Regions from separate parts of the Psychrobacter sp. Ps7 genome, predicted to be linked through region 1. Evidence: predicted binding sites of a transcription regulator. Region 1 holds the regulator's gene; each other region holds the start of a gene.

Region 1 (11,254 bases):
TAGTAGTTCAGGCTACTTTTTTATAACGATGGTTTTAGCATTAGTGATACCACTCGTTCTCAGCCAAAACTATTTGTCTAAAGCTGCCTACGAGGTCATTGAAGTAAATAGCTTGAATGATATTCGTCATTATCCAAAGCAAAAGTATTTCAGAGTAAATGATTTTGAGCCACTCAAATTAGAGAGCGTTTCTTATATAGAAACACAAGTAGTCAGTGGACGATATTTTGACTCAACATTGCATATTGATTATTACATTGCGACGCCATTTATAGCCGCTGAGAATATTTGGCTAGGTTCTAGCTATCACACGAAATACAATAATCGTGCAGACCAAAGTATTAAAGACAGTCAATACTCAGCGTTTATTAACGACTCGCGCCATAAGTACGAAGCCAAAGACCTCTCTAATATCAGCTACTTTAAGAAACTTAAATCATCAAATAGCAGAAATGCTTACTTACACACGATTTCTACGGCTAATAGGCAATCTAATTTGCCACACTTGGTATTATTACCTGAAACAGGGTTACTTGCTGATAGCTTAGATCGTGATTTTGTTTGGGGGTTTGGTTCATTTTTTATTGGTATGGTGCTGTGCTTGTTGCTCGTTCTCGCAGCAGAGTTTGATAGTCAAGAAAAGAAAAGTACGCAAAAACATATACAAAAGCGAAAACATATACAAAAACAAAAGCCCGTAAAAAAACGAGCACCAGTAAGTGATCTATCAAAAAGCCTAGTAGTTTGGTTTAGAAGTAATAAAGAGCGACCTGCGACGTTAATGTTAATACTGACCTGTATAGGTGCATTTATACTGACCGTATTCATGGGTATGGATATCATTGACCCTTTATCTAGACAGGTAAATAGTGTAGGTGGGTTGACGATGGACGCGCTGCAAGCTGGTAAGTATTGGCGGGTGGTCACAGCACTTTTTGTACATGCAGGAATTATGCATTTAGTAATGAGTCTGGGGATGCTGTTTGCTACAGGTTATATTTTGGAAAAAGTATTGGGTCCTATACGTTTTGCGATGGCCTTTTTTATATGTGGTATTTTCGCTAATGTTTTAGGGGTGCTATATTTTGATATGGACATGGCAGGTGTTTGGGGTGCTACATTTGGCTTGTTTGGTATCGCGATACCGTTGGTGGTCTTTAAGATTTTTAATAAAAAATATCGAGAGCTATTCGGCGGTACTATCGCTGCGATATTAATCATTACTTTAACCAGCATGTTCTTTGCATTTATAAACACGCTCAGTTATATGGTGTATTATCTTTTAACCTTATGTTTTGGCGTTGCTTTCGGTGTGGGCATGGTCATGACTCAAAAACAGTCTTTATTACGTAATGCTAGGCGTCATAATATATAGTTATTGGCTATTCATAATCAAAAACCTACGCTAAGCAGTATGAATCAAACGTGATGAATTGTTATTAATCATTATTAGAGACTATCTCCATTGACGCCCTCAGCAAACTATGACTAAATAAGAGTAAGGCTAATAAAGACAATATCAATGATAAAATTAACATAGCCTTTAACAATAAAGTCAGCCGTACAAGGAGTGTGCCATGTCTACTATGATTACCGATCGTACCTATCGAATCGCTCGCGAAAATACCCAAGCGATGATAATCGATGTTCAAGAACGCTTAACACCGCATATTTATGACCATGAAAACATCGTCAAAAAAACAGTGACGCTTATTAAAGGTTTACAAGCACTGAATATCCCTATCATGCTCAATGAACAGTATAAAAAAGGGCTCGGCGATACGCTACCTGAAATACGCGAGGTATTAGAAGGCGATAACGCCAAAAGCTTTGAAAAGGTCACTTTTAGCGCTTGTGATAATGATGATTCGTGGCATTATTTAGCGCAGCAAAATCGAAGCATTGTTTTGCTATTTGGCGTAGAGACACATGTCTGTGTACTACAAACAGCGCTTGATTTGCTAGATAATGGTATGCAGCCCGTCATCATTGGTGATGCAGTCGGTTCGCGTTTTCCATATGATAAAAAGCAAGCAATTCGCCGTATTCGCCGTGCTGGTGGCGTGATTACCACGGTTGAAACCATTCTGTTTGAGTTATGCCGAAGTAGTAAAGACCCTGCTTTTAAAACCATCAGTAACTTGATTAAATAGCTCTTTTATTCAAGATAAAACCGATAGCGCTTACTCACATAAGCGCTATTTTTTATAGTGGTGCTAATTAGCTATAGGTTGACATGCTCTTTTATAGCGCTCATAAAATGTATAATACTTGCTTATGCGTAAAGGTAAAATGAAGCGCTATATATTCGTAGAAAAATTAAGAGAAAATTTATGCCATCAACCAAACCCCTTTTATTAACCAACCCAACGCTTGCCTCAAACATTGATATAGATCATGTCACTCATTTCTTATTAGAGCTTGATGCGCTTAAACGTATCAATCGTCGTAGCTATGTGACGCATACCACACGCAAAGAAAACTCTGCCGAACATTCATGGCATTTAGCCATGGCGTGCTGGTCTATTGCTGAACAGTTTGAGCTAGATGTCAATCATGAAAAACTACTCAAGATGGCATTGGTACATGACTTGGGTGAGATTGACGCAGGCGATACGTTTTTATTCGCAAATAGTCGTAGCGAGGCGCACATTGAAGAACGTGCAGGCATTGCTCGATTGCAAGCTGAGCGTGGCAATGGCATCATGGATTTAAATGAGATTTGGGAAGAGCAGGAGACGGGTAGCAGTAAAGAAACCCAGCTGCTCAGAGTGGTTGATCGCTTATTGCCTTTTTTATTGAATTTAAATACCAACGGGGAAACGTGGATTGATGCTAACGTCACGTGCTCGCAAGTGACTACAGCACTTGCTTTTATCAAAGACAGCTTTCCTCCCATTCATGATTGGCTATCAAAAAATATCGACTATGCGACTCAGCAAGGATGGTTGATTGATGCTTAAGTAAAGCCATCATTTTGCCGTTTACATGTTTGCAAATATTTGTATTCTTTAAATATTAAAGTATTTAGAATTAGCTAAATGAGCGATTAAGTACATTATATAGAGAGATTGTTAAATGAGAGTCACTGGCACTTATAAGGTTTTCGCTAAATCGCTCGTCTTTGTTAGCCTATTAACTTTGGCGCAACTAACTCAGGCTGCCGCACCTATTAGTAATGGTGATAAACTGGCGCACGATGCCAAAAAACAGATCGGCATTACCACCAGCTATGATCCTGCTTACCGCAAGTTGGATTTTCCGCGTGGCGATGTGCCGATAGAAACTGGCGTCTGTACCGATGTTATCGTCCGTGCTTATCGCTTGCAAAATATAGATCTACAGCAATTAGTCAACCATGATATGAAGTCAAATTGGTCGGCTTATCCAAAGACTTGGGGGCTGAAATCAACCGATAAGAATATCGATCATCGCCGAGTGCCCAATCTTGAAGTGTTTTTTGCGCGTCACGCAAAGACATTATCGACGACTGATAAAGCCAGTTTTCAAGCAGGGGATGTGGTGACGTGGCGGCTACCGAATGGTAATTTGCCGCATACAGGTATTGTCTCCGATAAAGTCGCTGCGGATGGTACACCGCTGATTATTCACAATATCGGACGCGGTACGCAAGAAGAAAACATCTTATTTGCTTATCCTATTCTCAAGCACTTTCGTTATTAACTACTTTTTTTATTAACTAGGGTGTGTCATCAATTAGATTGTGAGGCTTAAAATGAGAAAAATTGTAGATAAACAAGGAAGAAATTGCCATTAATATGAATATATTGACAAAATTTCTGACGATGTTTAGCAAAATTTAGACATTTTAAGACCACTAAATGTATTCATGTGCTAATTGATGACACGCCCTAATATGTTGCGATAAGATAATTACCCACAATAAAAAGCTCAGTTAAGCATAAATTAGGATGCTGAACTGAGCTTTTTTGAGTCGTTAAATCGCTCAATTATTAAGCGTTAGTAGTCCCTAGTAGCTGTCCCATTTTTACCACACTATCGGCTTGCATACTGTCTTGCCAATCTGCTTTTGCGCCTTTTGGTAAAATGACAATTGCGGTTGAGCCTAAATAAAAACGACCCAGCTCATCGCCTTTCTCAAAGCTCATATTGTGCTCAGCTTCTTGAATATCATCAGTGCGAGCAATTTTACCAGTCGCCACGGTTTCGATACCAGCGACAATCATCGCCCCAACCATCACCACCGCTGCTTTACCATATGCTGTATCAAACAGACAAACCAAGCGTTCATTACGCGCAAATAAGTCTGGCACATTTGCTGCCGTAGTATTGTTGACCGAAAATAGCGTACCCGGTACATAACGGGTTTTGGTTAAGGTGCCGGCGAAGGGCATATGTACACGGTGATAGTTACTGGGCGCAAGATAAACTGTCGCAAAACTGCCATCCGCAAAATAGCGTCCATCTTCACTGTCAGCAAGCAGTTGACCAACGTCATAATAGCGACCTTTTGCTTGAAGCAATTTATGGTCGTCAATTTGACCCAACTGCGAGATAATACCATCGGCAGGACTGACGATACCATGAGGCGTCATGTCGATAGGGCGCGCGTCTTCTTTTAGCTCACGAGTAAAAAAATCATTAAAGCTCTCATAGGCGTTGAGACTTTGGCGCTCATACTCGTCCAAGCTGACGTTGTAGGCTTTAGCAAAGCTACGGATAAACGTGCGTTTAACATAAGGATGGCGGCTAGCGGCTAGACGCCCAGCAACTTTACTCAGTTGCTGCTGCGGGACAAGCTGTTGTAAAGTAGTGAATACATTCATAATGAGGCTACCAAAATAGGGTGTGATGTAATAATTAATAAGCAAGAGAATGGCCGTATTTTATCATGGACGGCGTATTATTGTATGGGCATAATTGGTAAGGAATCCGTAAATGAAAGCACTTATACAGCGCGTACGCCGTGCTAGTGTCACCGTCGATGCGCAGTGTGTTGGTACGATTGAGCAAGGCATATTGGCTTATATTGGTTTAGGGCCTGATGACGACCTAACAAGCGCCCAGCGCATGGTGGATAAAATCCTCACCTATCGTATTTTTGACAATGATGATGATCCTGCCAAGTACGGCAAACTGGATAAAAATGTCCAGCAAGTTGGTGGCGGACTGTTATTGGTATCACAGTTTACGCTAATGGCAAAAACAGACAAGGGTCGTCGCCCTGACTTTGGTGGGGCGATGGCACCTAATGCGGCGCAAGCGTTGTTTGCACAATTGGTCGCCTACGCCAACACGCAACATTCAAACGTGGCAACGGGTCAGTTTGGCGCTAATATGCAAGTGTCGAGCGTCAATGATGGGCCATTGAATTTCTTGTTAGAAGTAGATTGAGTAAACTAAGCATTAGCCGTCACGAGACCTATGAACCGCTTAAAAGTTGAATGTCATTAAGCTGTCATAATTACCCCGTTTAATAGGGAGCAGCAGGCGAGCATTTATCGCCTTTTTTGTCAGCTAAATGTTGTCCTCTAACACTGAGAATGCCGTATGTATAATGAGCAAATTTTGATTGTTGAAGATGAACCTGCGATTCGTGAAATGATCGTCATGACGCTAGAGATGGCGGGATTTGATAGTTTGCAGGCAGCGGATGTATCTGAGGCGCACCAACAAGTGGTCGATCACCGCCCTGCGCTGATTTTGCTAGATTGGATGCTGCCCGGCGATAAAAGTGGCATTGATTTTTGTCGATTGCTCAAAAATGATGAGCTACTTGCTGAGATACCAGTCATTATGTTGACGGCTAAAAGTGAAGAGGACAGCAAGGTGCATGGCCTTGATGCTGGTGCTGATGATTATATGACCAAGCCTTTTTCGACACGTGAGTTAATATCCAGAATCAAAGCAGTATTGCGTCGTAGTAACGCGCTCAGTAGTGATAAACCTATCGAAATCGGCAATCTGAGCCTTGATCCCAAAAGTCAGCGGGTGACAGCGGCTGGTAAAGTGGTTGATGTTGGTCCTACGGAATATCGATTACTGGCATTTTTTATGAGTCATCCAGAGCGTGCCTATACGCGGACGCAGCTGCTAGACCAAGTATGGGGCGGTAATGTATATATCGAAGATAGAACCATTGATGTGCATATCAAACGTTTGCGGACATTACTACGACCGCATCAATGTGATACGTTGATACAGACAGTACGCGGGACAGGCTATCGATTTTCTAGCTTTATTGAACCAATTTAACGGACGGTTTTTATTCGCTATAAAAGCAGTATGTCAATCGTAGCACAGTGAAAAACGGCGAATAGTGATAAGGATGATGGATGAACACCCTAATATCGGCTCAAGGCGACCAACAAAATAAATCACTGCTAGCAACTCAGCAGAATACAACGGATCAACTCAAAAAAATTAGAAGCGCACTACGCGCATTGCGTGATGCGGTGGTTTTGCTCAATGACGATGATGGGCTCGAATGGTGGAATCAGGCCGCCGAAGATTTAATGTTGTTACAGTTATCAGATAAAGGTAAGTGCATTTTTGACTTTATTAGTGCGCCTGAATTTCGTCAGTATTATCAGGCGACGACCAACCCTAACGATGGTGCTCAGGATGGTGTGCACATTGTCTCGTGGCGCGCGCCCAAGCGTTATCTAAAGTGTGAGCTCACGCCTTTTGGCGATGAGAAGCTGCTCATTATTTATGATGTGACGCGCTTGCATCATTTAGAAGAGATGCGCCGCGATTTTGTGGCGAATGTCTCGCATGAGTTACGCACACCGTTGACCGTCATGATGGGTTATCTAGAAAATTTTTCGGATCAGCCAGATATGCCGCCGCATTGGAAGCGAGGGTTTGAGCTGATGAGCCAACAGACTGCGCGTATGAATAGAATTGTGAATGACTTATTGCTGTTATCTCGCATCGAAATCGAAGAAACCCATGAGCTCAGTTATATTGATATGACCAAGCTGCTGACCCATGTTTATGATGATGCGCAAGCGTACAATCAAGAGTATGGGCATACCATTCACTTGCAGATAGACACTTATGACGGACTGTATGGCTCAGAGATGTATCTAAATAGCGCGCTTTCTAATCTGGTGATTAATGCCATCAAATACACGCCCAAGGGCGGTAATATCGCCATTAGCTGGACAAAAACGTCAGAAGGTTGCCGATTTGCCGTCGAAGACAACGGTATTGGTATTGCACCTGAGCATATCGCACGGTTGACGGAGCGCTTTTATCGTATTGATAAAGGTCGTAGTCGGGCGACTGGCGGCACAGGGCTAGGTTTGGCCATCGTTAAACACGTCTTGTATCAGCATGAGGCTAATTTACAAATTGAATCAGTAGAAGGGGTAGGCTCGACGTTCAGTATGGTATTTCCAGCTGCCCACATTAGATCAGCTGCGATACCCTAATCTTTTTGTAAAAGTGGATAGGGGTTCACTGCACTGCCGCTGATATAAATACCGTAATGCACATGTGGCGGCGTACCTTTTGCATTGCCACTGTCGCCGACGTAGCCGATGATATCGCCAGCATCGACCCAGTCGTTTGGACTAATATCTGCATAATCTTCTAAATGCGCATAATAATGCCCTGCGCCGCCTGGTCCAACCACGACCACTACACGACCGCCTAACGTATTTTCACCAACTTTGCTGACGATGCCTTGTGTCGTGGCTCGTATTGGTGTGCCTCGTGCGGCAAAGATATCGATACCTTCATGACTGCGACCTTGACTGCGTGCAGCGCCCCATGTATCTGTTAGATGTTGTTCTGGAAGTGGACTGGGTAAGCTGTTTTCCGTCGGTAGTTCTTGCTGTAACAAACTGAGCTGTTGCCATTTTGCTATCACAAATGACTGAGTTTGTTGGCTGATACTGGGTAAGAGCCTATCAAATACAAATAATAGCATCAACAATACAGCCGCTTTAATAAGCACACTGAGTACACGATTTAAAAAGGTTGGCTTTTTCTTTTGTTTTAATTGCGGATTATTGTCATCTGCTGGCATCTATCTCTCTTTAGTTTTTTAAATGGACTTCAATTGATATTATATAAGTGAAGTTATCTATTCTTTGTATATCATTGTTATCTCTATTTTTTATCCCCATAAATATAACGTTTCTTTTAAAGTTTACGTATTTTTAAAACGTTACATAAAATACCAATGTTGCTATCTATTATTGTTATCCATGGCTGAATCTTTATGACTGACACCGCGCTGATTATCGATACCGAAACCGATCAAGGTCGTGATCCGCGTCCGATTCAAGTGGCGACTATTAATGCGATGACGGGTTTTGAGTGGATGAAGTATTTTAATAGTGGTCGTTCGATATCACCAGTTGTCATTAGAGTTCATGGTATCACCGATGAGGATGTCGCTGGTCTTGAGCGCTTTGATTTAGAGGCGTTTGAGTTGCCGCATTATTTGATTGGTCATAATGTGCGCTTTGATTGGCGGGTTATTGGCAGTCCGTCTACTAAGTTGATATGTACGGTGCGGCTGGCGCGTGTGGCTTTTCCAGAGTGGAGTGCTTATGGTCAGTCCAAATGTATCGAGCAATTATTAGGCAAAAAGCAAGCAAGTAGGATGACGATTGCCGCTCATGATGCGCTGGGCGATGCGCGTATGTGTTATTTGCTTTATCAGGCGTGTTGTGAGCGCCTAGCCATTGCACCGATGGATTTTGCTGCTGTCCATGCTATCGCCAATAAAGCCAATCCAGTGAGCAAAATGCCCTTTGGCAAACATAAAGGTACGCTGATTAAAGACGTGCCCATCAGCTACGTAAAATGGATGCTAGGTAATATCCATAATATGCAGCCGTCGCTTTATTCTGCCTTAACCAAGCGTGTCAAAGCAGAACAGGCAGCAAAAAATACGCAAGACTAAATAGAATTGCATTTGAATAGGTTAACTAAACCGAACTTATTACTGCTTAGCTAGCCAATCAACCGCCATTTGCCAAAGCTGTGGGGCTTTAGCATTGGTTCTGCTAATAAAATAGCGCATATGACCGATACTGTTTAGACCAAAGTCTTTGGGATCTAAAAACTGCTTTTCGACTGGCATTTTAGTAAAAACACGAATCATATCATCCATATTTTTGCTATTGGCAATGTCATCATCACTAAACCCCAGCCATAATGATGGCATAGTAATGTCATCATAAAAGTGCGTTTGTATAATTTTGCCAAAGGCTGTTTTGATATAGCCTGCGCCATTACACCATTCGCGCCACTGCCGAGACACGCCCCGTGGTAGCGGTTCGCCCATACCAATTTTATCTGACGGCGTGTACCCTAACGCCAAGTTGGCGAGTGGAATAAAGGCATCCATAAACCCTATCGCTTTGAGTTTATAAGGCATGCTCATATTTTTAATACGACCTGATGAGCAGGCGACATTGAATACTGAAGCGAGCGCACTATAATTTGGCATCAAACCTATCAGCTGACCGCCTGCACTATGACCAATTAAATGATAAGTGGCGTCGGCAAATTCATCTTGCAACGCATCAAGGACGGCTGGCATATCATGGCGACCCCAGCTAATCAGCGATGCATCGCATTTAGCCAATGCAGACGACAGCGATTCACCGATGCCTTCATTGTCAAAGGTTAGTACACCAAAGCCATTTTCTGCTAAGTGAGTGGCAAAATTGTGATAAAACTGGCGCTTGATACCCGTTGCTGGCGCGAGCATAACCGCTTTTTTTACCTCATTTTTAGGGCGATAGACAGTCGCTGCCAATGCCTGATTGCGCTCAGTCATGATACTCAGTGAATAAATATCCGTCTGACACTGTTTATTTTCCATGCTTTAACCTTCATATTGTTAGGGTTCTATGCGGTGTGGAGTGGTTATTTATTTGCAATTATTTATCAATAATCTGCTCTTAAAATGTAGTCATTACGTAGTGATAAACCGCTTAAATTAGCTGATAGCCACCTGATAGCATCGCTTATGTTAAGATAAATGCTGGCAAGCAAGGCGTTCAATTGTGACTTTCAAGTTCTATGCTATTTATCTGGGGTGGTATTATCCATGAGGGTTTTAACGAGTATTTAACAAAAACAATCGATATAAAAATTAAGGAAGCTATATGCAAATGAAAATTAACAATGACACTTATGAAGTCATTACCAGTCAAGACATTACCAATATTGAAAAAGCAGTGGATAAATCAACGTTAACGATGCCGTTGGTAGCGGTTTATTGTGGTTCGCGTTTAGGCAATAATGAAGTCTACGAGCAGGCAGCCCGCGAGTTGGGTAGTGCGCTTGCTGACAATGGCATGGGTTTGGTCTACGGCGGCGCGAGCATCGGGCTGATGGGTGCCGTTGCAGATGAGGTGATTCAAGGCGGCGCGCAAGCGGTCGGTGTGATTCCAACCTTTATGCTCAAACATGAGATTGCTCATGAGCAGCTGACTCGCTTGCATTTGACCGATACCATGCACACCCGCAAAACTGTGATGGCGGAGTATGCCGATGCCTTTATTACCTTGCCGGGCGGGCTTGGTACTTTAGAGGAGATCATGGAAATCGCCACGTGGCGTCAGTTATATCAACATGAAAAACCGATGATTATTTTGAATATCAATGGTTTCTATGATCGTATGATCGAGCACTTAAAATATACGGCTGACCAAGGTTTTATGAAGCAAGAAGATCTGGAGCGTTTGGTGGTATGTAACACGATTAATGAAGCCATTGAGCTATTAAAAACAGTCGTAAAAATAGACGATGCAGTCGATACTGAAAAAATGGCTGGTAATTAAGAGTACGTATTTCTATAGATGAATACTTTTATATATAAATATTTCATCTATAAAAAAGGAGAGAAGGGCTGATTATTAGCCCTTCTCTCCTTTTTTTGTTCAATTTTTAATAGAACGCTTTTTATATCTCAGTAGCACCTGCATCATTAACCGTGTTGAAACCCTTTAAAGTTGTCTCGCCAATACCGTGATTCACATCAGCCATTGCCAATGGAAAGCCTCGTTGCTCAGCCAGTGTACGTGCGACTTCATCAATCGCCATGCTATCGTGTTTTGTCAAATACGCCCAATTATGAGCATAACGATTGCGGTTGGCTGGCGTGTCATGATCGATTAAGCCAAGTTCAGTCAATTCATCAACGATTTGATCGGCAGCAATCAAAGTTGATGATGCTTTGACGTTTTCCGCACGAGCATAGCGAATATTAGAGTACAAGCTTACATCAGCCACTCGCAGC
Region 2 (11,254 bases), on a different contig from region 1:
CATCTTATTCTGATACTTATTGCGATTACTTTTATCTTGGTATCAGTGGCGGCTTTTAGCGTCTATTTAGGGTTCGCTCCCTTAGCGACCATCAGTCAAAAAATGGCACGTATCAACGCCGAGCAGTTAGACGATAGAATCATCGTCTCTGAAATGCCAAGCGAGCTGCGACCCTTGGCTGACGCTTATAATGCCATGATGGATAAACTCGAACACAACTTTGCCTCATTATCACAGTTTTCAGATGACATTGCTCACGAACTGCGCACACCACTGGCAACGTTAAGCACTCAAACTCAAGTAATGCTCAGTAAACCTAGAGACCATCAAGAATATGTCGAGCAGCTACATCATCAACACGACACGCTCAAGCAACTATCCCTGCTAATTAACAATATGCTATTGCTGGCAAAAACTCAAAAAGGCCTCTACGATTCACAACGTCATCTTGTCGATACCGACTCACTGATAATTAAGCTCATCGATTATTTTGAGCTGATAGCCGAAGAGCGCGGTATCTCTTTTGAAAAAAAGGGTGCATTTGATGTGGTATTAGGGGATGAGAGCTTGTTACAAAGGCTGTTTGCCAACTTGATATCCAATGCGATTTACTACGCCGCCAGCGACAGTATCATTACTATTACTGCCGTTTCTAAGACTGCTAGCCTCATAAAACATAACGCTCACGCCCTTAGAGAAACGGTTCAGCAGCCATCGCTAAACATCACCATCACTAATCGCTTGCAGACGCCTCTAACTCAAGCGGAAGCAGATAGACTGTTTGAACGCTTTTATCGTCATCGCAAATCCAATAATCAGCATTCGGGCACAGGATTGGGATTGGCCATCGTACAAGCAATCGTCAATGCCCATAACGGCAAAGTCAGTATTACCATTAAGGATAAGTATTACTTTCAAGTTAACGTACAGTTATTAAAAGAATCATAGGGCGGGTTTGATCGAGAAATGGTCACCTTTTGGTCACCGAGCAGGTGGTCAGCAAGGAGGTGATCAGCGATTTTCAAAAGTTAGAATGTATGCAACCAAACTGATAAAGAATACACTATTGAAGATAGACTATTCCCTATCAGTTGATAAAGAAAAATAGCCACCCTTTATAGATAAAGGCTGTAAGAGGAATTTTAAACACAAAAAAACCCCAAACAAAATTATGTTTGAGGCGAAACTTGCTTAAACTCGAGAGTTTAAATTTGTTTTAGCTTTTTACTAAATATGGCGCAGCGGACGGGACTCGAACCCGCGACCCCCGGCGTGACAGGCCGGTATTCTAACCAACTGAACTACCGCTGCTTAGGTCGTCTTAGCATCTTCTCGTATTACAGAGACACTCGCTAAAAAGAGTGGTGGGTGATGACGGATTCGAACCGCCGACATTCTGCGTGTAAGGCAGACGCTCTACCAACTGAGCTAATCACCCTGAAAAGCGTTAAAAAATTGCACTGCAATTTTAGCTTCGCAATTTAAAACTCCTTAAAAGGAATTTTATAGAAAGTCTAATCTTTAAAGTTGTCACGCTTTAAGTCAGTAAAAATTCTAACAACATTGAACTTAATTAAGTCCCCTTGCTGTGGGTGTGTATTATATAGATTTACACATGGCTGTCAAACAGTATTTTCAGTTTTTTAACCTATTTTATAGGTTTTTATTTATTAATCTGACAAGCCTATGTTTTCATTGGATTTATATTTTTATAAAAAACCAATAAATTTTCAAGCATGACCCTATTTACTGGCTAATGCTTGTTCGATATCCATTTTCATGGCTTCTGGTTTGGTGGTTGGCGCATAGCGGTCAATGACCTGTCCATCTTTACCAATTAAAAACTTAGTAAAATTCCATTTGATACCCTCTGTTAATACGCCACCCTTTTGCTCTTTGAGCCAATCAAAAATAGGATGAGCGTCTTTGCCATTGACATCAACCTTCGCCATCATTGGGAAACTGACACCATAGTTCTTTTGACAAAATTCGCCAATCTCCTCATTACTGCCTGGATCTTGCCCACCAAATTGATTACAAGGGAAACCAATAACGACCAATCCTTGATTTTTATATTGCTGATATATTGCTTCTAGGCCTTCAAATTGCGGCGTAAATCCACATTTGCTCGCGGTATTGACGATTAATAACACCTTACCTTGATAATCAGCAAAGGCTTTTGCAGTACCGTCCATACGCTCAGCAGTAAAATCGTAAATCGTGCTCATCATTTGTCCTTAAATCGATTAGTTATTATTTTGATAGTCTTTTAAGCCATGCTCATTTTTCAATAACATTGAAAACGTTAATAATACTAATAACTGGCAAGGCAGCATCTCGCGCTTCCATGCCATGACTCTAAAATACTCTAAGCAATTTTTTTAACAATTACTTTTCAGATTTATCTAAATCAATAGACACAGAATTGATGCAATAGCGCATCCCCGTCGTCTCGCTTGGGCCGTCAGGGAAGACATGACCTAAATGTGCGCCGCAGTTACTACAGGTTACTTCTGTCCGCGTCATGCCAAGCGAATTATCCACATGCTCCTCAATAGCGCTGTTATCAACTCCTTGGTCAAAACTTGGCCAACCACAGCTGGCATCAAATTTATTGCTTGAGTCAAATAAGCTCGCACTGCAGCCTTTGCAGCGATAAATACCGTCATCAGTCGCATCGTTATATACGCCCGTAAATGGGCGTTCTGTACCCTTTTCACGCATCACGTGATATTCATCAGCACTCAAACGCTCTTTCCAATCAGCTTCTGTTAATTGGCTGATCTCTTCTTGGCTAAGTTGATTGTCTTGCATAATGTATCCTTAATTTGGGTATGTATTATCTCATCCATTAGCATTAGCTTTTATCTGCTATTAACTAACACTTTATCGCCATATTTTTATAAAAACGATGGGTCTTATCTATTGTTTATCCACTCAATATTCAAGGCATACATTACAAGAAAACCATCATAAGCAAGTGATAGCGTAAGGTATTGAAAAAGCTATAATAAATAAAATACAGCAAATTTTCTTAACATATCAATGAATACAGATGTAGCCATAATAATAACTCTCTGAAAGAAGTTTGATATATAGGGCGTGTCCTCAATTCAATTGCTTATCTTCTAAATGAGCTAAAAATGGCTAAATTTTGCCAAACATCGTCAAATAGCTTAGCAATATCTCAATATTATTTGCACTACTTTCCTTGTCTGACGACAATTTATCTCATTTTTATTATCATTTTTAAAATAAGGACACGCCCTAGTAGAGCAGAAATGAGGCAACGATAATACTACCAATGCAAGTTATTCTTGCATTGGTAAATACACTACCCTTAAAAACAGCTTGCATTGATACTGATAATGCAATAATATCTTGCATTAAGGCTCAATTAAAACAAATGCCTGCTTTCCTTCTCTCTATTACCAACTACTGAATAAAGGCTTGAATGATTATGGCTGATGACAAAAATAAAAGCACACAAGCCGAAAGACTGGTACAGCTACGTCGTGATAAAGGGCTGACTGCTGAACAATTAGCGCAAGCCATGACCGCAGCAGGCGCAAAAGTCAGTCGCGGGGCTATCTCAAATTGGGAGCGTGGCACCAATGGCATTGTGTCATCTAAGCTGCCAACGCTCGCACACATTTTAGGCTGCAGCGAAGGCTATCTGTTACGCGGTGAACTAAAAAACGACAGTAATAATAAAGAGGTGAGTAAGAGCGCTCATTCTCATAATAAGAATAGTCAAAATACGTCATCTGCTCAAACTGACGAGATACATGACTCCCAAGCCAATCAAACAACTACAACTCCTACTATAGATACAAACTCACAAAATAACCCTATGAGTGGTCACACTATGAACACAATAAAAAAATCGGATAAATTACAAAATGTTTGCTATGACATTCGCGGTCCGCTACTACAAACAGCCAATAAGATGGAAGCCGAAGGCAAACGTATATTAAAGCTGAACGTCGGTAACCCAGCCCCCTTTGGTCTAGAAGCCCCGCATGAGATTTTGCGCGATGTGGCGATGAACCTACCAGACGCGACCGGTTATTCCGACTCGCAAGGGATTTTTTCAGCGCGTAAAGCTGTCCTACAGTACTATCAATCAAAGGGGTTGCTATCGGCAGTTGATGTCCGTGACGTCTATTTGGGCAACGGAGTTTCTGAGCTGATTGTAATGACCATGCAGGCTTTAATGAATGATGGTGACGAAGTGCTTATCCCAATGCCAGACTACCCGCTTTGGACGGCAGCGGCGAACCTAGCTGGCGGCACAGCGGTACATTATCGCTGTAATGAAGACGATAATTGGCATCCTGATATCGAAGATATTAAATCTAAAATCACCTCTAAAACCAAAGGTATCGTGGTGATTAACCCTAATAATCCAACGGGTTCACTTTATAGTGATGAATTGCTGAAACAAATTATTGAGGTCGCTAAAGCGCATGATTTAATCATCATGGCCGATGAAATTTATGATCGTATTCTTTATGATGATATGGTACACACCCCAATGAGCACCTTGACTGATGATGTGCTGGTGCTCTCATACAATGGATTATCAAAATCGCATCGTATCGCGGGATTCCGCGCAGGTTGGATGATGGTGTCTGGCAAAAAGCACCATGCCACTGACTTTATCGAAGGCTTGGACATGTTAGCGTCTATGCGCTTGTGTTCCAACGTCCAAGGTCAATACGCTATTCAAACCGCGATGGGCGGCTATCAAAGCATGAAAGAGCTCACGTCAGAGCGTGGGCGCTTATATAAGCAGCGTGAAATGGCCGTGTCACGACTTAATGCGATCAAAGGTATCTCTTGTACCATGCCACAAGGCGCGTTTTATTGCTTTCCAAAGATGGATCCTGATGTTTACCCTATCGAAGATGATATGGCATTTATGATGGATTTGCTTGTTGAAGAAAATGTCTTAATGGTGCAAGGAACAGGCTTTAACTGGGATAAGCCCGATCATTTCCGCTTGGTATTTTTGCCAAACCTACATGATTTAGAAGATGCCATGGACCGCTTAGATCGCTTCTTTGCCAAAAAACGCAAACAATTTGGTACCGAATAGACCTTAATTTGACATAAAAAAACGCTTATCGGCATGATGCTGATAAGCGTTTTTTATTTGGAAACGTGCTTATAAATAACGTTAAATAAGACTTAATAAGCGTACGTGTTAAAAAATATTGACCAAAATAATATAACTGATTGCAGACATTGCCGCTGCTGCAGGAAGAGTAATGATCCATGCCAAACCGATAGGTTTCATCAACGCCCAATTGGTGTCTCTATTGACGATACCGATACCAAGTACCGCGCCAACTAGCGTATGCGTACTTGAGACGGGCAGACCCATGGTTGACGCGCCCATTACCACTGCAGCCGCGGCCAATTCAGCTGAAAAACCAGAAGCGGGATGCATTTTTGCCAAATTTGTACCAACCGTTTGAATGACTTCTTTACCAATGAACCAAAGACCAACGATAAGCGCAACACCAAAGGTCAGCATAACCGCAGGCGGTACAGCGGCTTCAGTCGCAATGCTATTGGTACGGATAACATCCATAATCGCAGCAAAAGGGCCTACTGCATTGGCAATATCGTTTGAGCCATGGCTAAAGGCAAAAGCAGAGGCGGTAAAGACTTGCATCCAGCTAAACATAATAAACGTCGCTTTGGTCAAATCCTCTTTATGTTTACCGCGGATACTCTTGGTATAGATAAAGGTCGCAAGCCACACCAGCGCCGCGATCATACCCATGATTAAAAAGCCTTGCAGCGTCGTCATGCCATTATTGACATTCTTTAGACCCTTAAAGATGACCAAAGAGGCCATGACCGCGCCGCCTGCTGCCGCAATGATAGGAACCCATTGCTTCAACGCTTTTAGCGTATCAAGGTTGCTGCGTTCATTTTCAATCTCATAAAGCTGTTTATAGTAGTCAGTCTCTAAATCTTCAACATCGCAATCATCATCTTTATAGATTTCTTGATCACGTAACATCGCTGACGTATAGGCCAGCTGTTCTGATTCTGTTAAACCGTCCAAAAATTCTTTGTGGTTTTGTTTTAAGGTTTTTTTGTCGCCTTTCAAAGTCGCAATGTGCGCCTCTGTTCTATCATTATATTCAATGATGTTTTTCTTAATCTGTCCATATAATACATAGGACAAAACGCCGCCCAATAGCGGTGACAATACCCAAGAAATCGCGATGGTGCCTATCGTACTCCAATTCACCGTTGATAATGCCATTTCAGTACCACCTAACGTGATACCTAATACAACAGAGCTACCAACAACGCCGCCAATAATAGCGTGCGTGGTCGAAACGGGCAGACCTTTTTTAGTGGCAAATAACAGCCAAAATGCGGCAGCGATGAGCGCTGACAGCATGACATAAATGAATTGGTTGGGCGTTACTGAAAGACCATCTAAATCGACAATGCCGCTTCGAATGGTATCGGTGACTTCACCACCTGCCAGTACGGCTCCGGACACTTCAAATATCGCTGCGATACCCAGCGCTTGCGGGATAGTCAACGTCCCTGCACCCACTGAGGTACCAAAGGAGTTGGCGACATCGTTACCACCAATATTGAATGCCATAAAGACACCAAAAGCGGTGGCCACAATAAATAGCGTCGTCTGTTGACGCATCGTGTAATCTAGACCCCACCACAAAAAGTAGGAGGTCATCGCAATCAGTAAAATGGCAAAAAATAGATTTATTCTCATAGAACCGACTGATTTGGCTGGCTCTGTAGAACTGTTGCTAATACCCATACGTTGATACGTCCTGCGTAAGCTGATTGAAATTATAGGCGGTTGATGACATTGCGCGGCTATTAATAATGCTCGTGATAGCTTCTGACATTAATATAACGTATATGAAACGCGCAATATGCTTGCTAAAAAACGGTTTTTCTTACTGCTATCTTGGTGCTCTACCCTAACGCTTATCTTTTATTTACTCGTATTTTATTTTACGTAAAGGCAGTAAATAAGGTAAAACACATCACTCAATATGTCACAAAGCCGCAAGGAATATTGCCAAATCGTCTGATTACAGCAGCTTGCGGCTTAGAGATGTCGTAGTAATAATTTTGGTGCTAATAACTGCTATTGTAAGAACCTTTGCCAAACTTATTAACCAGAGTGATTAAAATGTCTGTGTCAAAGGGTAAAAACACTCTACTCACTCAGTGAGTTTCGTGCACAGCAGGAGCTATTACGCGCCTATTATATTAAATATAAGCGCATAATGCATGATGATATTGCAAGATTTGTAACTGCCAGCATATGTGTTAGAAAACATCCTGCTGTAACGCCGCATTATACTCTCTTTCCCTGAATTTATTTAACGTTAAATATATAATAATGACCAATCACATATCAGCTGCCACACACCGCTGATAGTTGCTTAATCGCATGATCTAAAACATCCAAACGTGCTTGACGCTTCTCATTGGTCGCGATGACGCACCACGGTGCGTACTCTGTATCGGTACGTGCCAGCATATCCGCCGCAGACTGCACATAATCTGACCATTTATCACGGTTGCGCCAGTCATCGTCCGTCAGCTTAAACTGCTTGTGCGGTGTCTCCTGACGTGCCTCAAAACGTTTAAGCTGTTCTTTTTTATCGATAGCCAACCAGTATTTGATAACGATTGTCCCCGCCGCGGCTAAATCCGCCTCAAAACGATTGATTTCATCGTAAGCACGCTGCCATTCCTCATCCGTGGCAAAACCCTCAATGCGCTCAACCAAAACGCGCCCATACCAAGTCCGATCAAAAATGGCAATACGGCTAATACGGTCGGTTTGCTCGTTCGGAAGTTTGGTCCAAAAACGCCATAGATAAGGATGTTGCAGCTCATACAGCATTGGCGCACTGATATTATAAATTTGATACTCGCGTGGGTCGAGCGGCGCAACCAACCTTTTAATCGCGCCACCTTTGCCAGCAGCGTCCATTCCTTCAAAGGCAAAAACGATATGACGCCCTTTGCGCGCACGCAGCAACTGGGCAAGGCGAACTTGTTTTTCTACCAACGCATCACGGTAGTCCGACTTATCAATCTCTGCATCATCGATATCTTTTAAAAATTTAGGAATTTTTACGGGTTCAAACTTTGCTGATTTGAGTGCTTGCTGAGCTTGCTTCTTAGCCTTCGATTTATTAGAGGTTTGTACTGTATTTATTTTACTACTCATTAGCGCGGTTTGCATCGCTTGTAGCACTTCATGGCAAAAATGGTCAGCCGCATCTGACTTGTCATCACCATCAATGATGATCCAATCATCTTGCTGGCGTAGCAGAACGGTAGCCACTTGATTAAAGGTTTCGATAACTTTTTTACTATTCCAGTCAATTTGGTATAAAAACTGCGGATCGGCTTCATCGTCATTCAGTCGCGCTTGCAACGTTTCGATATCGACATGGAACCAGCATTTAAGCAGTCGGGTTTGATTGGCAGCGAGGTCCTGTTCGAACGCTTGTAGTTTAATAAGCTGCTGCTGTAAATATGCTTGCCATTGCGCAATCGGTAACGCTTTGTCCTTGTCAGACTTGTCATTGTCAGGCTTTGTGCGTTTTGATTTTAGATTTTTTGACTGTTCCTTATTATCACTATCATTATCATTGTCTGACGTTGCCATACGCATGACGTTATAAAGCAAGTCAGCATACCAGTTGCCAAAATGAACCATCACATCGCCATGACGGGGTAACGCCTTGGTATGTGCCTGCCAAATCGGCTGATATGCTAAGGGACAATCACCAACGGTTGCCTCAACTTTAAGTAGTCGAGGATCTACCCATTGGCGCAATTGCTTGACAGCGGTACCCTTGCCTGCCTGCTCCATACCATTGACCAATACCAATAGCCCTGTTGGTTTATTGAGGATTGGCGGCGTCTGTTGCCGCGTTGCTCGTAGAGCATATTGGGCCGTGACCAGTGCCAATCTCAGTGCATCTTTGTCCATAGAAAACTGGCTCAGGGGATTGGGGGTTAGGCGCTCATCGACAATTTGCTCACTAAATTGTGTACTTAGCGCTTGTGGTGCGGTGGATTCAGTCGTCTTATTATTTTTGCTCATAACTGTCATCATCCTATGATTGAAAGCGTATTAGCGTCATCATAGCATTGCAGCAATTCGGTAAATAACGCTGCTATGTAACAGTTTGACATTTGTATTCTGCTTTATTTTCTTTTAAGGTGAACACAATCTCAGACACATGCTGTAATCACGCTCTATAAATACAAAAACCAAAAATATAAAACACGGTTTATCCTGAGCTTTTTATTCGCAACCTTTTAATCCTCTTTACTTTTATGCAGGTTTACTGACCATGGCCTCTTTAGCCGACTTACAACAACATTTGAACCGTTTTTGGGCACTGCCTTATCATGAAGATTTGGCATTAAACGATAAACTTAGCGAGGTGCAAGCTTGGCAACGAGATCGTATTCAGAACACTCATAAAACCTTATTTGAACAACCTCAAAATCAGCTGATGGCAGATTATTTTTTGACACAATTGTATGGCGGCGATGAGTTTAAATTGCTGGCCAGACAGTTAGAACGTATTGTGCCTAAAGCGCAAAAAGTTGAACGTTTTGCGCCAGCAGCGGCTTTAGAGACTGGCAGCATGGCAATACAAGCAGCTATCTTAGCGATAGAGCTAGATTTACATTTAGCAGAATGGCTATTGGCCCAAGATTTAGCCGTTAACGAAGACAGCATGCTGAACGCCTATCGTGCGGTCAATGAAGCCGACACCAGACGTATCCAAATTGGTCACTTAAAAGAGGTGTGCTATCGTACTGATAAATATATAAACTCTTTTATGTTGCAAAAAGCCTTTGCCTTAGCAAAAGGCACCGCCTACCGTTACAACTATCAGCCTTTGTATGAATTTATCGATTCAGGCTTTAAAGCGATGAAACCACTAAAAAGTGTCAGCGGCTTTATTGAACCATTTTGTGAGCGTGAGCTTGAGATTATTGACCGTGTTCATGAGACGGATAATGGCGGTAAGCCAATGACGTTTGGTGTATGATAGACGCATCATTTGCTTGGTTAGCTGCTATTTTATACCTTGCAAACCAATAATCATAAAAGTGAATAACAGGATAATGCTATGACCGATAACACCCATAATAACAACACGCATCTCAATCAAAAGCCTACCATCAATGGTCATTTACAAGATAAATTGGTCAGAGATAGCATCACCCACAATCAAAATATTACGGCACAAGTGCAAGCACGTCAAAGCTATGAAACTAATACCACGCTTAATATGGGGATTGATGCTGGCATCGAAAACAGCAAGAGAAATGACTTTACACAAGTCCAAGACCTACCAACGGGAACGCCACAAGGCCAACAAACCACTATGCCAAACCATACTACCAGCAACAACGCCAATAACAACACTGTAGACAATGCATCTGCACAAATACAAACCGCCAAACAAACACTTTTTAATCAGCGTGATGACATCAATAATCCGCATACGCCTGATACTGACGGTAATGAAGAAACGCATTTTGGCTACAAGACTGTAAATAAAGCTGAAAAACAAGCACGCGTTGCGGACGTATTTACCTCAGTTGCCAAAAAATACGACATCATGAACGACTTAATGTCATTTGGTATCCATCGTCTATGGAAGCGTTATGCCATTAGCTTATCAGGTGTGCGTGCGGGTCAACATGTGCTTGATATCGCTGGTGGTACAGGTGATTTAGCCAAAGTATTTAGTCGTGAAGTCGGTAGAAATGGCCATGTGGTGTTATCAGATATCAATGCCGCCATGTTAGAAGTCGGTCGTGAACGCTTAATCAATGCTGGCTGCAACAACGTCGATTTTGTACTTGCCAATGCAGAAACACTCGCGCCATTTGATGACAATAGCTTTGATTTGGTCACTATCAGCTTTGGTCTACGTAATGTCACGGACAAAGACGCAGCGCTCAAATCGATGTACCGTGTGCTTAAGCCAGGTGGACGTTTATTAATTTTGGAGTTCTCAAAACCTGTATTTGAGCCATTGTCTAAAGCCTATGATTTATACTCATTTACCGCCTTACCTATTATGGGCAAGCTGATTGCCAATGATTCTGAGAGTTATCAATATTTGGCCGAATCGATTCGTATGCATCCTGATCAACAGACGTTGAAACAAATGATGCAGCAAGCGGGCTTTGA
Region 3 (11,254 bases), on a different contig from region 1:
TCTGTGCTGTACTGTCATCTGCTGCGACGACCAATAAACATGTATCAATATAAGCACTAGTAGCAAGCCGTGCCACACTATGCTGTAGCAAGGTCTGCCCTTGCAACATCGTATATTGCTTGGCGATAGAGGCACCAAAACGACTACCGCGACCCGCAGCGACGATCATGGCATGTACATTAGGGATGATATTCATAAGGCAATATTCATAAGGCAATATTCATAAAGTAGTATTCATGGTTAGAGCCCATGATAGTATTGCTAGGGATAGACGAGGAATAAGAGAAGTAACGAATTTCAGGTGAATAAGATTTCTATTATAGACAATAGAAGATCATAATTCTAGACAGTTAAGAGCAATTAATAACGGCTATGCGTCGTGGGCGCCGTAGATACTTGTACAAAGGTCTCGTTCGGCTTAATCAAACCCAAGTCTAAACGAGCGTGCTCTTCTACTGCCTCAAGACCAGTTTTTAAGTCATGCACATCAGTACGCAATAAGTTATTTGCTGCCACTTGGTTTTCGTTTAAGCGTTGTTGTTCTTCGATTTGAGTCAGCAATTTATTATGCTCAAAGCGACCATTTTCGCCCAGCCAATACTGATATTGCAATCCCAAAAGGACGGCAACGGCTAGAGCAAGTAGCATAAATTGGCTAAAGTATTTCATAAGATAATAACGCCGAACAACATAGAGACAATAATAAAAATAAAAAACCAGCTAAGCTTGCTAAGCGATATATCACCATATTAATGATGACATATCGCCTAGCTGTAGCAAGAAATCTGGCTTGTTAACCACGTAGACCGATGAACTCTTCACGACCACGGTAGCTTGCACGTACTTGTTGCTCGATACGTAGCAGCTGATTGTATTTCGCCACACGGTCTGAACGACATAGTGAGCCAGTTTTAATCTGACCAGCAGCAGTACCAACTGCTAAATCTGCAATGGTGCTGTCTTCAGTTTCGCCTGAACGATGTGAGATAATAGTTGCATAGCCATTTTTCTTCGCTAGATAGATCGCATCTAACGTTTCTGATAAAGTACCGATTTGATTAAACTTAATCAAAATTGCATTGGCAATATGCTTATCAATACCCTCTTGCAAGATAGCAGGATTGGTCACAAATAAATCATCACCAACCAACTGAACTTTATCACCAATCTGCTCAGTCAAATATTTCCAACCATCCCAATCAGACTCGTCAAGCCCGTCTTCGATAGAGATAATAGGATATTGACGCGCCAAGCCGACTAGATAATCTGAGAATCCTTGGCTATCAAAGGCTTTGTTGCCCTCGCCTGCCAAGATATATTGACCATCTTTATAAAACTCACTAGCCGCACAGTCTAACGCCAAATGAATGTCTTCGCCCGCTTTATAGCCGACTTGCTCAATCGCTTGCATAATAACGGTGATGGCTTCTTCATTGCTACGTAAGTTTGGCGCAAAACCACCTTCATCACCAACGGCTGTGTTTAAGCCTTGTGATTTCAAAACAGACTTTAAGCTGTGGAAAATTTCTGTACCAGCACGCAATGCTTCTGAAAAACTAGTGAAACCAACAGGCTCAATCATGAACTCTTGGATATCAACCGTATTATCCGCATGCTCACCACCGTTCAAGATGTTCATCATCGGTACAGGCATCGTCAGCGACGTCTGATTGCGCAAGTTTGCAATATATTGATGTAATGGCAGATTTTGTGACTTGGCAGCGGCTTTTGCAGTAGCAAGAGACACCGCTAGCATGGCATTGGCACCAAGGCTATCTTTGTTTTCTGTGCCATCTAGCGCAATCATTGCATCATCAATGCCTTGCTGTTCGGTGACGTCTTTATCCATCAACGCGCTGCGAATTTGGCTATTGACGTTAGCAACGGCTTTCTTAACGCCTTTACCCATATAGCGACTTTGGTCACCATCACGTAGCTCAAGCGCTTCGCGTGAACCAGTTGATGCACCACTTGGGGCAGCAGCACGGCCGATAGTGCCATCAGCTAAGATTACATCAGCTTCGATGGTTGGGTTACCACGCGAGTCTAAAATCTCACGGGCGCGAATGTCTTTAATTGCGGTGACGTTGGTGGTTTCTTCAGCGTACATAATGTCTGTTAATTCCTTTGGTCATGCCAAGTTTGTGGGATAAATAACGGCAACTAGAATACAAAAAAGATAAAGCAAAATATCGTATAGTGCTATGCTCAAACCAGCTTTGCTTATCTATATAATCAGCAAGTTTTGAGCAAGATTAAAGGTGGTTTTAATACTTTAATCGTCAGCTATAGTGCTTGGCATCATAGCATAAATTTTGCCAAACTTCCCTTATCTTGCACCGACTGGCGCTGATAAAATCACACTTAGATAAACAAATTACCAATTATGGATTTGTCTCAGCACCTATAATATTAAAAGCTATATGACTCTTATGCTTTTGTTAGACGTTCTGTTTTAGCGTGGGAGCCAGATACTGTGTTATCCAGCTCAACCTTTGTTTTAAATTGGGTCAATCGTAAGGCATTCATTAATACTGAAATAGAGCTGAGCGCCATCGCAGCGGCGGCAATCATAGGGTTTAAGAAACCAAAAGCGGCCAGCGGAATACCAAGGCAGTTATAAATAAAAGCAAAAAACAGATTTTGCTTGATGTTGCGCACTGTTGCATTAGCGATTTTTTGCGCGGCATCAATATGCATCAGTGACTCACCCATTAAGCGGGCAGACGCACTATGCTGGGCAACATCTGTGCCTTCAAACATGGCAAAGCTTGCATCGGCAGTTGCCATCGCTGGCGCATCGTTGACACCATCACCTGCCATTGCAACTTTATGACCAGCCGTTTGCAACAAGGCAATTTGACTGGCCTTATCGCGTGGGCTCATTTTACCATAAGCTTGCTCAATACCCAGCTGCCCTGCCACATGATCGACCACAGACTGCTTATCACCACTCATCAAAATAACATTGATACCTGCATCTTGTAGCGCAGTAATAGCCTTCGGAGTATCTACTTTTAAGTCGTCAGCTAGAGCAAAAGCACCCAAAGCTTCATCATTAATACTAACGGCAACGGTACTGGCAATTTGCCATACCTTTGGCATCAGCTTAGGCAGTGTTAAATTAGCAAACTCTGCGGTACCGACTTTTACCACACCCAAACCTTCAATATTGGCCTGTATACCAGCGCCTTTAATGACCCTAATATCAGTCACATTCATCAACGGCAAATTTCGCTCAGTAGCCACGTTAACCAATGCTGTTGCTAGCGGATGACTGGCATGTGCTTCAACGCTTGCGGCAATTTGTAACACATCATCGACTGCGATCGATTTATCCACCATCACATGGTCCACGATAGTCGGCTTACCAATGGTCAAAGTACCTGTTTTATCGAGCACTACTGTATCGATGTTGCCTGCCGCTTCAAGGCTTTGTGCGTCTTTGAACCAGACGCCATGACGAGCAGCAACACCCATACCAGCCATGATAGCGGCTGGCGTTGCCAAACCTAAAGCACAAGGACAAGCAATGACCAACACCGAGACGGCATGCATCAAGGCAGTATCCATCATGCCAGTCAGCCACCACGTCACTCCAAAGGTGGTAAGCGCAATGACAACGACGACTGGTACGAATACCGCCGTCACTCTATCGGCGAGACGGGCTAAATTGGCTTTTGAGCCTTGGGCATCGCTGAGGGCTTGTACCATATCACCAAGCTTTGTATCACTACCTTTAGCACTGACGCGGTATAACAAGCTGCCATTTTCAACCAACGCCCCTGCCAACAACTTATCTCCCACTTCTTTTTTAAGCGGTACCGACTCACCCGTTAAATGACTCTCCACACACCAGCCAGCACCATCGATAACTACCCCATCGGTTGCAACTCGGCTGCCTTGCTTGGCACGCAAAATATCACCAACTTGCACGTCTTTAAGAGCAACATTATGAAAATCACCATTAGGCTGCTGCTGTTCGACTTCATCGGGCGTTAAGGACAATAATAAATCGATACTATTGAGGCTGTGTTTCTTAGTGCGCTCTTCTAGATACTTACCCGTACGTACAAAAGCAATGACCATGACGCCTGCTTCAAAATACACTGCAGGACTGCCATCCACACCGTGACCACCAGCATGACCACTTTGCAGCAAACTGTTTAAAGTGCCATCGCCATGAGTCAGCCATAGATACGTTGAATACGCCCAAATAGTCACGGTACCGATGACGACTAGCACATCCATATTGGCAAGACCACCTTTAATCGACGCCCAAGCGCTTTTGTAAAATGGCAAGGCAAATCCAAACTGTACAATGGTCGCCAATATAAATTGAGTCCAAATCGGCGGCATCCACGCCATACCCTGACCAACGAGCATGCCTGCCATACCAACTAAAAATGGCACCAAACAAATCCATAACCCAATCAAGCGCCATGGGTAGTGAATCGCGGTATCTTCGTCTGTTTTTGCAAACAAACTATCGGCCGCCTGCAAATTGGCAACGAAGCCTGTTTTATTTACCCATTCTGTCACTTGTTCAGGCGTTGTCTGGGTCGGATCATAATCAACATTCGCAGTCTCGCCAGCGAAGTTTACACTCACCTCGTATACCGACGGCTTTTTGTTGAGCACCTTCTCAATTCGCGAGGCGCAGGCTTGACATGTCATCCCCTCAATTGCTAGCTGCAAGTGTGCACGCTGCGGCGCGAGCGGCGTATTGGATTGAATGTCAGTTTTTACATCGTAGGCGTCATGATTGTCGGTTTGGGTAATATCATTCATAAATAAAACTCGGTATGGCGTTTATGCGTTATGGCGTTATAAAGTCGTCTGAGCTAGGACAGCAACTCAGTGGATGGAATATCTAAGTCAAACAAATAGCACACTTTTAAATTTGATATTGGTATGGTCACACTGAATAGTTAGTACGCTACTATCAATAATTTTCAACCATTAAAAAACCAGCCTTGATAGCCGGTTTTTTAATACAAACGGAGTAGGTTAAGCATTGGCAACAGTGGCATCAAAGCCTGCATCGTCGATAGCAGCAGCAATTGTCTCTACACTGGTTTTGCTATCATCAAAAGTAACCGTCGCTTGATTATCTGCCAGCTCAATGCTGATATCGTCTAAGCCATCGATATCGGCAGTGGCGTTATGCACACTGGCCACACAGCCACCGCAAGTCATGCCATCAATTTTAATAATACGTGTTTGGTTTGCCATGAGAGGCTCCTTATTTTTGTAACTGAGTTTTTATAGGTAAATACTTTTATTAAAGAACTGCTTTTATAATTGTCTTTTTAAGACAGCTATCTTTTAAAACGTTATAAAAATAGCACTTAACCAGCTTAAGCCCTATCACGGTTAACAACAAGGCTCTTTGATTATCACTTTATTAATAGAACCGTAAATAATGGAACCGTGAATAATGGAACCGTGAATAATGGAACCGTGAATTTATGCCTAAGTGACAGAAAATAGCGCTTATTTTAGAATAACGTCTAATCATCATGACGTGGGTTTTGCGGTGCATCAAGAGGAAATGGCTGGGTCACATAATCGACCGTACTGATTGCCGCCGTAAACGCATGGATACTGGTGTCTGTATCTTCATAACGTATGGTGGCAACATTATTATCAGGATCAAGCTCGATGGCCGTCACTCCTGTGATATTTTTCAGCGCTGTCATCACACTCTTTAATCCTTCATCATCATCGATATTTTCGATACTGACTGTTGCTGTTTGCATCGCCATAATCTCAGCCTCTTATTGTCTGTGAATACATTAATGGGTATCTAACACCTCAAAGCCTTTGACCAAGTCATCAATTTGCTTCAACTGACGCAAAAACGGCTCTAATTGGCTCATACGTAGCGCACATGGACCATCGCATTTTGCAGTCTCTGGGCTTGGATGCGCTTCTAGAAACAACCCTGCCAATCCTGTCGCCATCCCTGCTCGTGCCAATGTTGTGATTTGTTCACGGCGTCCACCCGCACTATCGCTACGGCCGCCTGGCTGCTGTAAACTATGAGTCACATCAAAAAATACGGGGATATCCATCTGCTTCATGGTATCAAAACCAAGCATATCAACGACCAAATTATTGTAACCAAAGGCACTGCCGCGCTCACAAAGGATCAACTTATCGTTACCACCTTCAAGGCATTTGTTAACGATATGACGCATCTCATGCGGCGCTAAAAACTGCGCTTTTTTGATGTTAATAATCGCATCCGTCTTCGCCATCGCGTGTACTAAATCTGTCTGACGTGATAAGAATGCTGGTAATTGGATGATATCTGCGACTTCTGCGACGGGTGCCGCTTGATACGGCTCATGTACATCCGTGATAATAGGCACTTGGAATTTTTCTTTGATTTGCCCCAGCCAATCAATACCCTGCTCTAATCCAGGACCTCGATATGAGTGCAGGCTTGAACGGTTGGCTTTATCAAAACTGGCTTTGAAGACATAGCCAATGCCCAAACGCTGACATATTTCGATATATTGCTCTGCAATCTCGAAGGCCAATTCCTTTGATTCTAAGACATTCATACCACCGAACAACACAAATGGCTGGTCGTTGCCGATATTAAGAGTATTGCCATTTGGCGTAGTAAGTTTGATATGTGATTGCGCCGTTGATAAATGTTCCATGAAGTCGTTACCCTCTTTATTGTTATTAATATTTCTCTCCCATATTGTAACCGATAGACTCAGTAAAAAAAGGGGTTAAGCGTAATTGCTGACCAACCATTAAAAAAATTGTCATGTTTATTGCTTAAAAACAATCTCATTCATAGCCACAGTCATAAAATTAAACTCAAAAAAAAGACCGATCCGAAGATCAGTCTTTTTTATACATGTAAGTTTTTATACATTAACGATTATTTGTTTTCGTTATAGTTCTTAGCCGCTTTTACAAAGCTGTTGAACAGTGGATGACCACCGCGTGGCGAGCTGGTAAATTCAGGATGGAATTGTACGGCGACAAACCAAGGATGATCAGCAATCTCGACCGATTCTACTAGATGCTGCTTGGCAGAATAACCAGATATGGTCATGCCTGCTTGCTCTAATGGCTCGATATAGCGATTGTTCATCTCATAACGATGACGATGACGCTCAGTGATATTTTTGGCGCCATAGATTTGGCTAAGCTTGCTGCCAGCAACCAATTCGGCTTGCTGCGCGCCTAGACGCATGGTGCCGCCAAGGTCAGAGTCATCGCTACGAATCTGTAATTCGCCGCGCTCATCTAACCACTCAGTGATGAGACCAATGATAGGCTCTGCCGTTTTGCGATCAAACTCAGAAGAGTTGGCATCGATTTTGAGTACATTACGCGCGTACTCAATCACTGCTAGCTGCATACCAAGGCAAATACCTAAATATGGCACGTTGTTTTCACGCGCATAAGTAATGGCTTTTATCTTACCATTGGTACCGCGCTCACCAAAACCACCCGGTACTAGGATGGCATCAGCATTGTGCAGCTGTGCCAATAAGCTGTCGTCGTCTTCTAGACGCTCAGCATCAACATAGTCAATTTTGACATCGGCTTTATGAGTGATACCAGCATGCAGCAGTGCTTCGTTGATCGACTTATAAGCATCAGGTAACTCGACGTATTTACCAACCATCGCTACCGTAAGGCTCATTTCAGGATTAAGCTGCGCTTCAACCACTTTGTCCCAATCACTCAAATCTGCTTCTGGTACATCTAAACCAAAACGCTCACAGATCAAATCATCAAGATCCTGCTCATGAAGCGTGCGTGGTATTTGATAAATACTTTGCGCATCTTCACACATAATGACTGCACGCTCTTCCACATTGGTGAACAACGCTATTTTGCGACGGTTGTCTTGCGAGATATGGTGATCAGAGCGGCAAATCAATATGTCAGGCTGCAAACCGATAGAACGCAGCTCTTTTACTGAATGCTGCGTTGGCTTGGTTTTGGTTTCGCCTGCACTAGCAATGTAAGGAACTAGCGTCAAATGCATCAGCATGGCTCTATTACGACCAAGCTCTACTTGCATTTGGCGGACGGCTTCCATAAATGGTAACGATTCGATGTCACCAACGGTACCGCCAATCTCAATAATAGCGATATCATAACCTTCACCACTGGCTAAGATTTTACTCTTAATTTCATCAGTGATATGTGGAATAACTTGTACTGTACCACCAAGATATTCACCACGGCGCTCTTTATTTAGCACGTTTTGATAGATACGACCACTAGTAAAGTTATTGCTCTTACTCATTTTTGAATGGCGTAAGAAGCGCTCATAGTAACCCAAATCTAAATCAGTCTCTGCACCATCTTCGGTGACGAATACTTCGCCATGCTGGAATGGGCTCATCGTACCGGGATCGACGTTGATGTACGGATCCATCTTGGTCATCGTGACGGTCACGCCACGGGCTTCTAAGACCGCTGCAAGAGAGGCTGCGGTGATACCTTTTCCTAGTGAGGACACTACCCCACCGGTCACAAATATAAACTTGGTCATAGTACTCTGTCGGTAATTGGTAAAGAAGGATTTTACTAAAAATACGTCAAAAAATATAGGGCAAAAGCATAAACTCTTTGAAACATTCAATTTTTAGTACTTAGCTATTATAACGTACTACCCACTCAAAAAGGATATAACAAAAAAAACTCACCCCGAAGGATGAGTTTTTATAATCAGATTCTAATGCTTAGATTAGAATTTGTATTCTAGACCACTACCAACTACGAATACTTCAGCATCGCCTCTAGTAACTAAAGTCTCACCATCTACATCAAGACTCTTAAGATCATCAGCATTGTTCATACCAGCATAGGCATGCATGATGATGTTGTCTTTAAAGAAGTATTTGCCACCAACAACGATTTGGTCTGAATTAGCATCATTCCAACCATTAAGGTTATCAGTTTTGTTGTATTGTGCGTATACAGATGCTGGACGAGCAAAGTTACTTAGACCCATTTGAGCACTAACCACTAAACCTTTTTCTTTCTTAGTATCACGAGCATAATCAAAATCAGCTACTTGATATAGCGCACCAAGTGTTACAGGAGCAGCGATGTATTTACCTAAGTCTACAGTTGCAGTACCACGGATGATATCACCTTGAATGTTCTGATCTTTGTCATAAGCCACACCAGCAGTGAAGCCTGTACCTTGGTCAAACATCATTGCAACGCCAAAACCAGCATCATTGTTGAAGTTATCATCATCAGAGCTATACATAGCATACAATTCTAATGGTAGATTATTGTATTTTGGTGCAGTCCAAATAGCTGAGCTATTGATACGACGACTGTCAGCCATGTTTAAGGCTTCAACAACGTCGTCTTCCATGTCGTTAGTACCCATGTTATCCCAATAACCTTCGTTAACAACAACGTTGTTAATTTTGTCTAGGCTAGATTGGTTTTTACCAACACGGAACTCACCGAATTGCTTGTTGTTAACACCAAGATAAGTATCACGGTTAGAGAAAGTATCATTATCACCGTCAATGCTTGTGCCATACTCTAACTGATAGATCACATCAGTATTAGCAGTCATGGCTTCAGAGCCTTTAAAGCCTAAACGTGAAGAATGAGAGTTGATTTCTACTGTGTTTTCATCGAAATCTTCACCAGCCGCAGTTGCATTGAAATCTGCATTGACATAGTCAAGAGCTAAGAATGCTTTACCATAGACAGTCGGCGCTGCATTGGCTGCAGATACAGATAGGGCAGCAACTGCTGTAGCTAAAAGTAGTTTTTTCATGGGGTATCTCCACTTTACAATTTTAGTAATAAGCTAGCTATTATTAGCTGGTGCTCATAATGGTATCGTCACAAATCCTCAAAGATATAATGTGTAACTGGCTACCGAGATTAGTCAGAAACAAGTGTGGCGAAGTTCTATTACAGTAAGATGAAAAAAACAAGGACTTACATAACTGGGATTAAAAAGTAACTGCCATGTAATCTTAGGTCTTTATCGCTCCGTTGCGTAACATCCGTTACCAAACTCATACTTCGAATACAAGCATAACAACTTTGACATAATTTGCAACATTTTTTTTCGATTTTTAAACCCAGTATTTGTTGAATGCCATATCTACTATAGAATGTAGGTCATTGTAAAAAAATCCCTATCCGCTCAAATAGATAAAGATATTATTGATTAATATAATTACCAAGAACTTGAAACTAGCGTAATGAATATCCTTTAATTAACAAAAATAAAGCCCTACTTGTTCATTAACAAATAGGGCTAATAAAAAATAATAAATGTGATTTATGACATACTGACAGTCACAATTGAGATCGGAAAATTGCTAAAAGAACAGTAAAAAGGTATTTTCACTGCTCTTGTTTCCAGACTATAACCTTAGTCAATGGCTATCACAGACTTCTTATTAAGTATAAAAACCAAGAAGAAGCCTAGTCAGTCATATAAGTCTCATAATGTAATGTCAAGTATGCCATATTTTAATATTAACCTGCGCAATATTAGCAGCCTGCTTTTAGATCAAGACGTGCCTGATGCAGTAGTGGCTCAGTGTAACCACTAGGTTGCTCACGCCCTTTGAATACCAAATCACAAGCTGCTTTGAATGCATAAGAGTTTTCGAAGTTGCTAGCCATTGGTTGATAGTCACTGTCACCAGCATTTTGCTCATCAACGACCTTTGCCATACGTTTCATTGTCTCAAGCACTTGCTCCTCAGTGATCACGTCATGGTGCAACCAGTTAGCAATATGCTGGCTGGAAATACGTAAAGTCGCACGGTCTTCCATCAGACCCACATCATTGATATCCGGTACTTTAGAACAACCAACGCCTTGGTTTACCCAACGCACAACATATCCTAAGATGCCCTGAGCATTATTGTCTAGCTCTTGCTGCTTCTCTTCATCAGTCCAGTTGATATTTTTTGCTAATGGAATGGTTAAAATGTCGTCTAGACTGGCACGCTCACGTGACTTTAGACTGTCTTGAACGTCAGCAACACTCACTTGATGATAGTGCATGCTGTGTAAAGTTGCCCCTGTTGGTGACGGTACCCATGCGGTACTGGCTCCAGACTTAGGATGTGCAGCTTTGGTGTCCATCATCTCTTTCATCTCGTCAGGCTTCGCCCACATGCCTTTACCAATCTGAGCAACACCCTGTAGACCAGTCTCTAAACCGATATCAACGTTCCACTGCTCGTAGGCTGGCTGCCATGCTTGTGACTTC

The links. The regulator PhoB, encoded in region 1, activates phosphate uptake and scavenging genes when phosphate is short. The targets are predictions, from matches to a motif close to TGTCATNAANCTGTCATAA.
Region 2: I3257_RS04100 (inorganic phosphate transporter) is a predicted target of PhoB. The motif match lies at 6,850-6,868, and genes of this name have one in related genera.
Region 3: I3257_RS08600 (porin) is a predicted target of PhoB. The motif match lies at 9,931-9,949, and genes of this name have one in related genera.

Annotation. Positions count from the first base shown of each region.
Region 1 covers NZ_JADQAH010000023.1:32,536-43,789, reverse strand. The annotation lists gene I3257_RS09120 (rhomboid family intramembrane serine protease) at 1-1,375, shown strand, start outside; gene I3257_RS09115 (isochorismatase family protein) at 1,578-2,153, shown strand; gene I3257_RS09110 (HD domain-containing protein) at 2,334-2,963, shown strand; gene I3257_RS09105 (DUF1287 domain-containing protein) at 3,079-3,684, shown strand; gene asd (archaetidylserine decarboxylase) at 3,975-4,808, opposite strand; gene dtd (D-aminoacyl-tRNA deacylase) at 4,921-5,376, shown strand; gene phoB (phosphate regulon transcriptional regulator PhoB) at 5,533-6,237, shown strand; gene phoR (phosphate regulon sensor histidine kinase PhoR) at 6,318-7,421, shown strand; gene I3257_RS09080 (M23 family metallopeptidase) at 7,418-8,020, opposite strand; gene I3257_RS09075 (DUF3820 family protein) at 8,216-8,905, shown strand; gene I3257_RS09070 (alpha/beta fold hydrolase) at 8,945-9,832, opposite strand; gene I3257_RS09065 (TIGR00730 family Rossman fold protein) at 10,119-10,796, shown strand; gene I3257_RS09060 (FAD-dependent oxidoreductase) at 10,918-11,254, opposite strand, start outside.
Region 2 covers NZ_JADQAH010000007.1:8,467-19,720, forward strand. The annotation lists gene I3257_RS04070 (ATP-binding protein) at 1-948, shown strand, start outside; tRNA gene I3257_RS04075 (tRNA-Asp) at 1,235-1,311, opposite strand; tRNA gene I3257_RS04080 (tRNA-Val) at 1,363-1,438, opposite strand; gene I3257_RS04085 (glutathione peroxidase) at 1,743-2,228, opposite strand; gene msrB (peptide-methionine (R)-S-oxide reductase MsrB) at 2,389-2,814, opposite strand; gene I3257_RS04095 (aminotransferase class I/II-fold pyridoxal phosphate-dependent enzyme) at 3,455-5,101, shown strand; gene I3257_RS04100 (inorganic phosphate transporter) at 5,210-6,817, opposite strand; gene I3257_RS04105 (ATPase) at 7,427-9,136, opposite strand; gene I3257_RS04110 (hypothetical protein) at 9,390-10,100, shown strand; gene ubiE (bifunctional demethylmenaquinone methyltransferase/2-methoxy-6-polyprenyl-1,4-benzoquinol methylase UbiE) at 10,182-11,254, shown strand, end outside.
Region 3 covers NZ_JADQAH010000021.1:28,664-39,917, forward strand. The annotation lists gene ispD (2-C-methyl-D-erythritol 4-phosphate cytidylyltransferase) at 1-196, opposite strand, end outside; gene I3257_RS08565 (septum formation initiator family protein) at 361-669, opposite strand; gene eno (phosphopyruvate hydratase) at 794-2,110, opposite strand; gene I3257_RS08575 (cation-translocating P-type ATPase) at 2,431-4,791, opposite strand; gene I3257_RS08580 (cation transporter) at 5,011-5,235, opposite strand; gene I3257_RS08585 (cation transporter) at 5,514-5,768, opposite strand; gene kdsA (3-deoxy-8-phosphooctulonate synthase) at 5,799-6,674, opposite strand; gene I3257_RS08595 (CTP synthase) at 6,905-8,539, opposite strand; gene I3257_RS08600 (porin) at 8,735-9,793, opposite strand; gene I3257_RS08605 (malate synthase G) at 10,525-11,254, opposite strand, start outside.